2 regions of the Methylobacterium sp. P1-11 genome follow, and region 2 is predicted to be linked to the other one. Evidence: predicted binding sites of a transcription regulator. Region 2 holds the regulator's gene; the other holds the start of a gene.
What was found. The regulator PhoB, encoded in region 2, activates phosphate uptake and scavenging genes when phosphate is short. The targets are predictions, from matches to a motif close to TGTCATNNANCTGTCAT.
Positions count from the first base shown of each region.

Region 1 (5,621 bases), on a different contig from region 2:
CCGCCCTGGGCCTGCGGGTGCTGGCCTACGGCCCGAGTCGCCCGGAGGCCGACTTCGCCAATGCCGGCGCCCTGCGGGCCGCCTCGGTCGACGCGCTCCTGGCGGAGGCCGACATCGTCTCCCTGCACGTGCCGCTCACCCCGGGCACCCGGGGCCTGATCGGCCGGGATCAGCTCGCCCGGATGAAGCGGGGAGCCTTCCTGATCAACACCAGCCGCGGCGGCCTGATCGACGAGGCGGCCCTTGTGGACGCGCTGGAGGCCGGCACGATCGCGGGCGCGGGGCTTGACGTCTTCGCCCAGGAGCCCTTGCCGGTTGACCATCCCCTCGCCCGGCAGGAGCGGGCGATCCTGACGCCCCATGTCGGCGGCTCCACCGGGGCGGCCCTGATCCGCACCGCCGAGACCGCCGCGACCCGCGTGGTCGACGTCCTCGCCGGCCGGCGGCCCGGCGGGCTGGTGAACCCGGCTGTCTGGGAGCGCCGCCGCGCGTCGTGACGCCCTGACGCGGGTCGCCGCCGGCCCCGAACGGCGCAGCACCTTCCCTCTCCCGTGCGGGAGAGGGTTGGGGTGAGGGACTAGAGGCTTCGGGATCAAGCACCCGATCGACGCGATTCGAGGGGGAGCCTCCTCCGGTGAGGGCGCCTCCCTCACCCTGTCCCTCTCCCGCACGGGAGAGGGGACCCGCGCCCGTGCCGGGCCAGTTCGGGATCCGCCGCGGACGCTCCCGGCCGGCCCGGATCACGCGTTTCGTCCGGACCGCGACCGCCCGCCGCGCGCTCTGTCATGCAATCGTCGCAGACGGGCCGGAAAGCCACCCGCTGCATCCGAGGCCAGAGAGGGCTCCATGGACTTTCACCGTCGCTTCACGGTCCTGATGTGCGCCCCGGCCTTCGACCCGGACGATCTCGAGGGCGCGCGCGTCAACCAGATCGTGGCGGCCGTCGAGCAGCGCGGCTTCGAGGTGGTGCGCGCCCGGCGGGTGGAGGACGCGGCCATCGCGGTCCAGACCGACGCGGCGGTCGGCTGCCTCGTGGTCGACTGGGGCAAGCGCGGCCTCGACGGCAAGGCCGCTGCCCTCATCGACATGATGCGCAAGCGCGGCCTGGAGATGCCGATCGTCATCATGGTCCGCCGCAAGCGGCTGGAGGACATCCCGGTCGAGCTCCTCGACTTCATCGACGGCTACATCTTCCTCGCCGAGGAGACGCCGGAATTCATCGCCCGCGGCCTCGTCAGCCGGGTGACGCAGTACGCCCAGACCCTCAAGACCCCGTTCTTCGGCGCGCTGGTCGACTACGCCGAGAAGGGCAACCAGCTCTGGACCTGCCCGGGCCACAACGGCGGCATCTTCTACAACCGCTCGCCGATCGGCCGGATCTTCGTCGAGCACCTGGGCGAGGCGATCTTCCGCGACGACCTCGACAACTCGGTGCTCGACCTCGGCGACCTGCTGACCCACGAGGGGCCGGCGCTCAAGGCCCAGAAGGAGGCGGCCAAGATCTTCGGGGCCGAGAAGACCTACTTCGTCCTCAACGGCACCTCGGCCTCCAACAAGATCGTCCTGTCCTCCCTGGTGGCCGAGGACGACCTCGTCCTGTTCGACCGCAACAACCACAAGGCGGCCCATCACGGCGCCCTGTTCCTGGGCGGCGGCATCCCGATCTTCCTGGAGACCGACCGCAACGCCTACGGGCTGATCGGCCCGATCTTCCACGAGGCCCTGGACGAGACGCGGATCCGGGAGAAGATCCGCCGCAACCCGCTGGTGACCGACCCGGAGGCGTGGCGCCGGGAGCGGCCGTTCCGCGTCGCGGTGATCGAGCAGTGCACCTACGACGGCACGATCTACGACGCCCAGGAGATCCTGGAGAGGATCGGCCACCTCTGCGACTACATCCTGTTCGACGAGGCCTGGGCGGGCTTCATGAAGTTCCACCCGCTCTACGCGCGGCGCTTCGCCATGGGGCTGACCAGCCTCGACGAGACATCGCCCGGCATCGTCGCCACGCAGTCGACCCACAAGCAGCTCGCGAGCTTCTCCCAGGCCTCGCAGATCCACACTCGGGACGGGCACATCCGCGGCCAGACCCGGCGGGTCGAGCACAAGCGGCTCAACGAGAGTTTTCTGGTCCACGCCTCCACGTCACCCTTCTATCCCCTGTTCGCCTCCCTCGATGTCGGCGCCCAGATGATGAAGGGGCGCTCCGGCATGATCCTGTGGGACGACACGATCCGGCTCGGGATCGAGTGGCGCAAGAAGGTCCGGGCGATCCGGCGCGAGTTCGAGGAGAACGAGCGCGACCCGGCGCGGCGCTGGTTCTTCGACCCGTTCGTGCCGGACGTGACGGTGAACGCCGACGGCGCCGAGGTGCCGTGGGAGAGCGTGCCGACCGACGAGCTCGCCGCCACGCCGCGCCACTGGGAGCTGAAGCCCGGCGCGCGCTGGCACGGCTTCAGCCACGTGGCGCCGGGCTACGCCATCACCGACCCGAACAAGCTCACCGTGCTGACCCCCGGCTTCGACCGGCACACGGGGGCCTACGCCCAGCACGGCGTGCCCGCGCCGATCGTGGCGCAATACCTGCGTGAGAACCGGATCGTCGCCGAGAAGAACGACCTGAACTCGCTGCTCTTCCTGCTGACCCCGGGGGTCGAGTCCTCCAAGGCCGGCACGCTGATCTCGGGCCTCGTCGCCTTCAAGCGGTACCACGACGACAACGTCCCGCTGGAGGAGGCCATGCCGGAATTCGTCAACCGCCGGCCGAACCGCTACCGCGGCGTGCGCCTGCGCGACCTCTGCGGCGAGCTCCACGCCTTCCACCGGGAGGCCGGCACCTCGGCGCTGCAGCGGCGCCAGTTCGCGCCAGAACACCTGCCCGAGATGGTGATGCCGCCCAAGCGCGCCGCCCAGCTGCTGACGCGCAACAAGGTCGACTACGTGCCGATCGCCGAGGCCGAGGGGCGGATCGCCACCACGCTGATGCTGGTCTACCCCCCGGGGATCGGCACGGTGCTGCCGGGTGAGCGCCTGGACGAGCGGGCCAAGCCCATGCTCGACTATTTCAAGATGTTCGAGGCCTCCGCCAACCTGTTCCCGGGCTTCGAGGCCGAGATCCAGGGCGTCTACCGCGAGGTCGACCCGGACGGGCGGATCCGCTTCCATACCTACGTGGCACGAGAGGGGGCCTGATGGAGATCGAGGTCGAGACGCCCGGCCTGCTCCCGGCCCGGTCCTGCCCCGACATCGTCATCCGCGCCTCCTCGGACGCCGATGTCGAGGCGATGGTGGCGATCTACGAGCACCATATCGGCAAGGGCGTGAGCGATGTCGGCGTCGCCGAGGAGGACCGGCTGCTCCCCGACGACCTGAAGCGGCGGCGCAAGACCATGCGCAAGAAGCGCCTGCCGCACCTCGTGGCCGAGCGGGACGGCGCGGTGGCGGGCTACGCCTACGCGGTGCCGTTCCGGAAGCGGCCGGCCTACCGCTACACGCTCAAGCACTCGATCTACGTGCATCCCGACCACCTCCATGCCGGGATCGGCCGAAGGCTGCTGCCGGCCCTGATCGAGGCCTGCGCGGCGGGCGGCTACCGCCAGATGATCGGCTACATCGACGCCGAGAACGCCGCCTCCCTGCGCCTCCACGAGGCCTGCGGGTTCGAGCGGGTCGGCTACCTGCGGGCGGTGGGCTTCAAGTACGGCCACTGGTCGGACAGCGTCATGGTCCAGCGGGCGCTGGGGACGGGGTCGGAGGACCGGCCGGGCTAGCGGGCGGCTCAGTGGCCTGAGGCGGACCGCGCCGTCGCGACGAGGTCGACCTCGACGCCGACATCGAGCGCCACCCACTGGCCCGAGGCCCAGGCCCCCTGCCCGACGCCGAACTCGGTGCGGACGAGGCCGACCCGCCCGGTGGCGTGCGCCGCGCCGCCCTCGACGGCCAGGTGGAACGGCAGCGTCACGGGCCGGCTCGTGCCGCGGATCGTCAGCGTCCCGATTGCCGCGTAGTCGCCTTGCCCCTTGTCGACGAAGCGGATCGCCTCGAAGCGCGCCTCGCTCGCCGCCTTGACGTCGAACCAGTCCTTCTGCGGCAGGGCCTCGTCGCGCTGGATGTCCCCGGTCCGCGCGCTGGCGAGGTCGACCAGAACGACGGCATGCCCCGCCTCGGGCTTGGCGGGGTCGAAATCGACCGTGGCCTTGAACCGCTCGAACCGCCCGGTGAACGGGACGCCGACCTGCACGCCGGAGAACCGGATGGCGCTCTTGGCCGGATCCACCGCCCACTCGGCGGCGGCGGCCGGCAGGGTGGCGGCCTGGAGAGCCGCGAGCAGGCAGAGGTGACGCGCGTTCATCGGGTCGGCTCCACGGTCGGGGTGATCGACGTGCTGCGCCCCGGCAGCATGCGGCGCAGCACGTCGTCGCGCAGGAGGAGATGGTGGCGCAGGGCCGCCGCCACGTGGACGGCGAGCAGAGCCGCCAGGAACCACGCTCCCAGGGCGTGGACCCGCTTGAGGAGACCCTCGGCGGCGCCGGGGTCGGGGACGAGGCCTGCCAGCGGCAGGTGCGGCCAGGGCACGATCCCGTACAGCACCGTCGGGATGTTGAACGGCGACAGCGACACGACGGCCCAGCCGGTCAGGGGTAGCCCGACGAGGAGCAGGTACAGCAGGTGGTGCGCCGCCGCGGCCGCCCGGCGCTCCCGCGCCGGCATCCCGGCCGGGTGCGGCGGCGGCCGGTGGGTCAGGCGCCAGAGGACCCGCAGGGCCGTCAGCGCCAGCACGGTGACGCCGACCGACTTGTGCCACTGGTAGAGCTGGAACTGGCGCAGCGGCGCCAGGGTCGCATGCGTCATGGTCAGCCCGAGGCCGATCAGGACGAGCACGGCGAGTGCGCTCGCCCAGTGCAGCAGGATCGCCACGGCGGAGTACCGCCGCGCGGAAACCCCGTTCGCCATGGCCGATCCCCCGGTCTCAGTCCTGCTTCTCGAAGGCGCCCGCGATGGTGAGGTGCAGTTCGTCGCCGATCAGCGGCACGTAGGTCTTCACCCCGAATTCGGAGCGCTTGAGCGTGCCGGTGGCCTCGAAGCCGACCGTGTATTTCTTGCTCAGCGGGTTCACGCCGGCGCCGACCAGGGTGACGTCGAGCGTCACCGGCTTGGTCACGCCGTGGAGCGTCAGATTGCCGGTCACCTTCGCGCGGTCCTTGCCCTCGGGGGCGACCTTGGTGGACACGAAGGTCATGTCGGGGAACTTGGCGGCGTCGAGCCACTGGTCGCCCTTGAGCTCGTCGGTGAGCTTGGCGCTGGTGGTCGTCACCGAGGCGACCGGGATCTTCACCGACAACTTGGCGGCGGACGGGTTCTTCGGCTGCAGCTCCAGCGTGCCGGACACGTCCGAGAAGCCGCCCGCGTAGTTCGAGAAGCCCATATGGGAGACCCGCCAGCCGACCTGGGTGTGGCCGGGATCGACCGCGTAGGTGCCGGCCTGGATCTGGGCGGGGTCGCGGGTCGGCGGCGTCTGGGCCAGCACCGGGGTGGTGACCAGCAGGGCCAGTAGGCCGGAGGCGAGAATCGACTTCAATTGTGTCTCCTGCAGAGCAGACGGTCGCGCCGCGATTCGCTGC
Region 1 is NZ_NPKS01000030.1:8,520-14,140, forward strand. Features, by position in the region: gene CIW48_RS24875 (hydroxyacid dehydrogenase) at 1-497, shown strand, start outside; gene CIW48_RS24880 (Orn/Lys/Arg decarboxylase N-terminal domain-containing protein) at 847-3,192, shown strand; gene CIW48_RS24885 (GNAT family N-acetyltransferase) at 3,192-3,770, shown strand; gene CIW48_RS24890 (YceI family protein) at 3,779-4,351, opposite strand; gene CIW48_RS24895 (cytochrome b) at 4,348-4,953, opposite strand; gene CIW48_RS24900 (YceI family protein) at 4,970-5,578, opposite strand.
Region 1: the regulator PhoB is predicted to act here: its motif matches at 782-798, upstream of CIW48_RS24880 (Orn/Lys/Arg decarboxylase N-terminal domain-containing protein).

Region 2 (5,621 bases):
CCCTATGCCGAGACGGCGATCGACAACGCCGCCGCACAGGTAATGTCCGTCGACGAGACCGGCCTGCACCTGACCGTCGGGCGGAGCAGCCCGACCGATCCGGCTCCCGCCACACTCCCGGGCGTCCTGACGCTCGACGAGGTCGGCACCGCCGGAAGCCGCCGCCTCGCCTTCGCGTATGGGGACGAGCCCGTGCTCCCGGCCGCCGCGGCGGCCCCGAGCGCTCCGAGTCCGGTCGCAGCCCCGCCGGTCGCCGCCGACTTCGACGCGTTGACCCTCGCGACCGCCGCGGTCTTCGCCTTCCTGGGCGGGCTGATCCTCAACCTGATGCCCTGCGTCTTCCCGGTTTTGTCCATCAAGGTGCTGAGCCTCGTGCGGCATGCCGGCGAGGGGCCGGCCCGGCTGCGGATGCACGGCCTCGCCTATACGGCGGGCGTTCTGGTGAGCTTCCTGGGTCTTGCCGCGCTGTTGATCGCCCTGAAGGGCGGCGGGGCTGCGATCGGCTGGGGGTTCCAGCTGCAATCGCCCGCCATGGTGGCGGGGCTCGCCTATCTGCTGTTCGCGATGGGCCTGAGCCTGTCGGGTGCAGTCCATGTCGGCGGCCGTCTCGCCGGCCTTGGCGACGGCCTCACCCACCGTGCCGGCCTGAGCGGCTCGTTCTTCACGGGCGTGCTCGCGACCCTGGTGGCGACGCCCTGCACGGCGCCGCTCATGGGCTCGGCTGTGGGCTTCGCGCTGACCCAGAGCGCCGGCGTCGCGCTCGCCGTCTTCGCGAGCCTTGGCTTCGGCCTCGCCCTACCCTTCCTGGTGCTCACCCTCTGGCCGCGGGCCCTGCGTGCGCTGCCTCGGCCGGGCGCCTGGATGGAGACCCTGAAGCAGGTCCTCGCCTTCCCGGTCTACGCCACCGTGGCGTGGCTGATCTGGGTGCTGGCGCAGCAGGTGGATCCGCGCGGCCTGCTGGCGGCGCTGATCGGCCTGGTGCTGGTGGGCTTCGCCGCTTGGGCCTGGGAGCATGGCCGCGCCGCCGCGCCCAAGGTCGGCCGGGTCTCGCAGGCCGCCGCGGCTCTCGCGCTGATCGCCGTAGCCGCCCTTGCGGTGACCCTGCCGCGGGACCGCGCCGTGCCGTCGTCGGCGCAGGCCGCCGCCGACGGGGTCGAGCCGTTCACCCAGGCGCGCCTCGACGCCCTGGTCGACGCGCATCGCCCCGTCTTCATCGACATGACGGCCGCGTGGTGCATCACCTGCGCGGTGAACGAGGCGACCTCGCTCAACACCAGGGCGGTGCGCGCCGCGATGGCCGAGCGCGGCGTGACCTACATGAAAGGCGACTGGACCAACCAGAATCCCGAGATCACCCGCCTCCTGGAGAAGCACGGGCGCAGCGGCGTCCCGCTCTACCTGCTCTACACCGGAACCGGGGAACCCCAGGTTCTCCCGCAGATCCTCACCGAGGGGACGGTTCTGGCGGCGCTGGAGGCGGTGCCAGCCGTGTCCGGCCGGAGCGCTGCGCTGGCTCGCTGAAAGGTCGAGAGGGTCCTGAAGCCGCATGCGCGTCGAAACGCCCGGCCCGCCGTCCTTGCGAGCGGAGCGACGCAATCCGGCGGCGCCGCACCCGCCGACGTCGTATGGCCGAGCGGCACGGCACCGCGCGCGTACCGAGGCTGCGGCCGACCGATCCTCGTTCCGGTACGCTTCGATCCCGCCTCAGGCTTCCAGCGAGAAGGTCTCGTCGAAGGCATAGCCCGAGCCGCGAACCGTGCGGATCGGATCGGCTTGGCGCGGGCCGTTCAGCGCCTTGCGCAGCCGCCCGACATGGACGTCGACGGTGCGCTCGTCGATGTAGACGTCGTGCCCCCAGACCCCGTCGAGAAGCTGCTCGCGGGAGAAGACCCGGCCGGGCGCCAGCATCAGGAATTCCAGGAGCCGGAACTCTGTGGGGCCCAGATGCAGCTCTTCGCCGCCGCGCCGGACGCGGTGGCCGGTCCGGTCGAGTTCCAGGTCGCCCGCCGCCAGCCGATCCGAGACATGGGCGGGCTTGGCCCGACGCAGCAGCGCGCGGATCCGGGCGAGCAGTTCCGGCACGGAAAACGGCTTGACGATGTAGTCGTCGGCGCCGGTGCCGAGACCGCGGACCCGGTCGCCCTCCTCGCCCCGGGCGGTGAGCATGATCACCGGCAGCCGCTCGGTCTCGCGGCGCGCCCGGATTCGGCGGCACAGCTCGATCCCCGAGAGGCCGGGTAGCATCCAGTCGAGCAGGACGAGGTCCGGGATCCGCTCCGCCAGGAGCAGTTCGGCATCGTCGCCGCGCGCCGCCGAATCCACCAGGAAACCCTCGGCCTCCAGGTTGTAGCGCAGCAGCGTGGTCAGCGCCTCCTCGTCCTCGACGATCAGGACTTGCATGCTCACGTTCGAAGATCCGTTCTACCGGCGGTCCGGCGGATGCTGCAGGAGGCGCCGCCGCGCCTCAACCCACACGCACGGTCACCCCGGCCGCGCCCGGCGGGAAGGCGCGCGCCGTGCGGCGCCGGGGCCGGGGCCGGGCGCTCACGGAGCCTGGACACCGTCCACCGTCACATAGTTCGACGCATCGTTCTTGGGCCGGTCGCCCGCCAGGGTTTCGCCGGTGGCGAGATAGTGGATCGTCTCGGCGATGTTGGTGGTGTGGTCGCCGATGCGCTCGACGTTCTTGGCGCAGAACAGCAGATGCGTGCAGAACGAGATGTTGCGCGGATCCTCCATCATGTAGGTCAGGAGCTCGCGGAACAGGGAATTGTACAGGGCGTCGATCTCGCCGTCGCGCTCCCAGACGTCGTGGGCCGCCTGGACGTCGCGGCTCGCATAGGCGTCGAGCACGTCCTTGAGCTGGCCCTCGGCGAGGTCGCTCATGTGGCGCACGCCGAGCACGATCTTTTGGGCCGGCGCCTGGTCGGAGATCGCCACCACGCGCTTGGCGACGTTCTTGGCGAGGTCGCCGATCCGCTCGAGATCGCCGGAGACGCGGATCGCCGAGATGGTCTCGCGCAGGTCGATCGCGAGGGGCTGGCGCCGGGCGATCAGCAGGACCGCGCGCTCCTCGATGTCCCGCTGCAGCGCGTCGAGGCGCTTGTCGGCGAGGATCACCGCCTGGGCGAGCGTGTCGTCCCGGCGCACGAGGGCGTCGGTCGCCTCCGCGGTCATCTTCTCGGCCACGCCGCCCATCTCCGAGATCGAGCGACGGAGGTTCTCCAGGTCGGTGTCGTAGGAGGTGACGATATGGCCGGGCATGGTGGATCCTTCGATGGGGTCCCGGGAACGGCGCGCCGGGGTGGCTTGCTGGGGCTTTCCGGCGCGCTGGCCGCCAGGTCCCGGGATCTCCCGGACAGACTAGCCGAAGCGGCCGGTGATGTAGTCCTGCGTGCGGCGTTCCGTCGGGTTCATGAACATCCGATTGGTCGGACCGAACTCGACGAGCTGCCCCAGATACATGAAGGCGGTGAACTGCGAGATGCGTGCCGCCTGCTGCATGTTGTGGGTGACGATCACGATGGTGAACTCGTCGCGCAGTTGCTCGATCAGCTCCTCGATGCGTCCGGTGGAGATCGGGTCGAGGGCCGAGGTCGGCTCGTCGAACAGGATCACCTCCGGTTTCTGCGCCACCGTCCGGGCGATGCACAGGCGCTGCTGCTGACCGCCGGACAGGCCGGTCCCCTGCTGCCGAAGCTTGTCCTTCACCTCGTCCCACAGGGCGGCCTTGCGCAGGGATTCCTCGATCCGGCCGTCCAGCTCGGATTTTGGCAGCTTCTCGTAGAGGCGCAGGCCGAAGGCGACGTTGTCGTAGATCGACATCGGGAATGGCGTCGGCTTCTGGAACACCATGCCGATGCGCGAGCGCAGCTCGTTCAGGTCGATGGACGGGCTGAGGATGTTCTCGCCGTCGAGCAGGATCTCGCCCTCCGCCCGCTGCTCCGGGTAGAGGCTGTAGATCCGGTTGAAGCAGCGCAGCAGGGTCGACTTCCCGCAGCCGGAGGGTCCGATCAGCGCCGTGACCTGCCGGTCGTGGAAGTTGAGGTTGACGTCCTTCAGCCCGTGGAAGCTGCCGTAGTAGAAGTTCAGGTCCTTCACGGCGATCCGCACGGGGCCGCCCTCGTCGGCGCGGTTGCGGTTCAGCTCGACCGTGGGGATCGCGGAGGCGGCGTTCATCGTCGTGTCCTCGAAAGGGGTCTCAGCGCGAGGTCTGCGGCTTGATCACGAGGCGCGCGATGATCGACAGCGCCAGGATGGCCGCGGTGATCAGGAGCGCGCCCGCCCAGGCGAGGCCCTGCCAGTTCGGGTAGGGCGAGAGGGCGAACTGGTAGATCATCACCGGCAGGTTCGCGACGCCGCCCATCAGGTTGGCGGAGAACCAGGAATTGTTGTTGAGCGCGGTGAACAGCAGCGGCGCCGTCTCGCCGGCGATGCGGGCGAGCGCCAGGATGATGCCGGTCACGATGCCGGCCGAGGCCGCCCGCCACGTCACGCTCATGATCACCGTCGAGGGCGGCGCCCCGAGGGCCGCGCCGGCCTCCCGCAGGGTGCCGGGAACGAGGCGCAGCATGTCCTCGGTGGTGCGCACGATCACCGGAACCGCGATGATCGCGAGCGCCACGCCGCCGGCCCAGCCCGAATAGGTCCCCATCGGCCGCACCATCAGCGTGTAGACGAAGAGGCCGATCAGGATCGAGGGCGCCGAGAGCAGGATATCGTTCAGGAAGCGGATCAGCGCCGCCAGCTTCGAGCCGCGCCCGTACTCGGCAAGGTACGTCCCGGCCATCACGCCGACCGGCGTGGCGATCAGGATGCCGATCCCGGTCAGGACGAGGCTGCCCAGGATGGCGTTGGCGATGCCCCCGCCCTCGGAGCCGGGGCCCGGTGTCGGGTTGGTGAACAGGGTCGGCGTGAAGCCGCGCACGCCCTGGACGATCAGCATCACCAGGATCGAGCCGAGGACCAGGGCGCCCACCAGCGTCGCGCCGGAGCAGGCGACACGCAGGGCGCGGTCGGCGATGCGGCGGCCCTGACGAACCCGGCCGGAGCGGCGCGGAGCGGTCGCGGTCATCATGGGGGAGGCATCCATCGCGCGTGCTCCTCAGGCGGCCTGGACGCGGCGCGTCAGCAACCGGGCAATGATGAGCACCACGAAGGTGATCACGAACAGGATGCAGCCCAAGGCCATCAGCGCGTTGAGCTGGAGGCCGTCCGCCTCGTTGAACTCGTTGGCGATGCGCGACGCGATGGTCGAACTCGGGTCGAAGATCGAGGCCGAGAGGCGGTTGGCGTTGCCGATCACGAAGGTCACCGCCATCGTCTCGCCCAGCGCGCGGCCGAGGCCGAGCATGATCGCACCGATGATCGACACCGCGGCCTGCGGCACCAGCACGTGACGCACCACCTCCCAGGTGGTGCAGCCGATGCCGTAGGCGCTCTCGCGCAGGACCGTGGGAATCTGGTCGAGCATGTCGCGGGCGATCGAGGCGATGAACGGCACGATCATGATCGCCAGGATGATCCCGGCGGTGAACACGCCGACGCCCGAGGGAACCCGGGCATAGAACAGCGTGCCGATGATCGGCATGCCCTCGACGAGGTTCGAGACCGGCATCTGG
Region 2 is NZ_NPKS01000009.1:116,046-121,666, forward strand. Features, by position in the region: gene CIW48_RS11600 (protein-disulfide reductase DsbD domain-containing protein) at 1-1,521, shown strand, start outside; gene phoB (phosphate regulon transcriptional regulator PhoB) at 1,705-2,400, opposite strand; gene phoU (phosphate signaling complex protein PhoU) at 2,545-3,264, opposite strand; gene pstB (phosphate ABC transporter ATP-binding protein PstB) at 3,364-4,179, opposite strand; gene pstA (phosphate ABC transporter permease PstA) at 4,202-5,092, opposite strand; gene pstC (phosphate ABC transporter permease subunit PstC) at 5,105-5,621, opposite strand, start outside.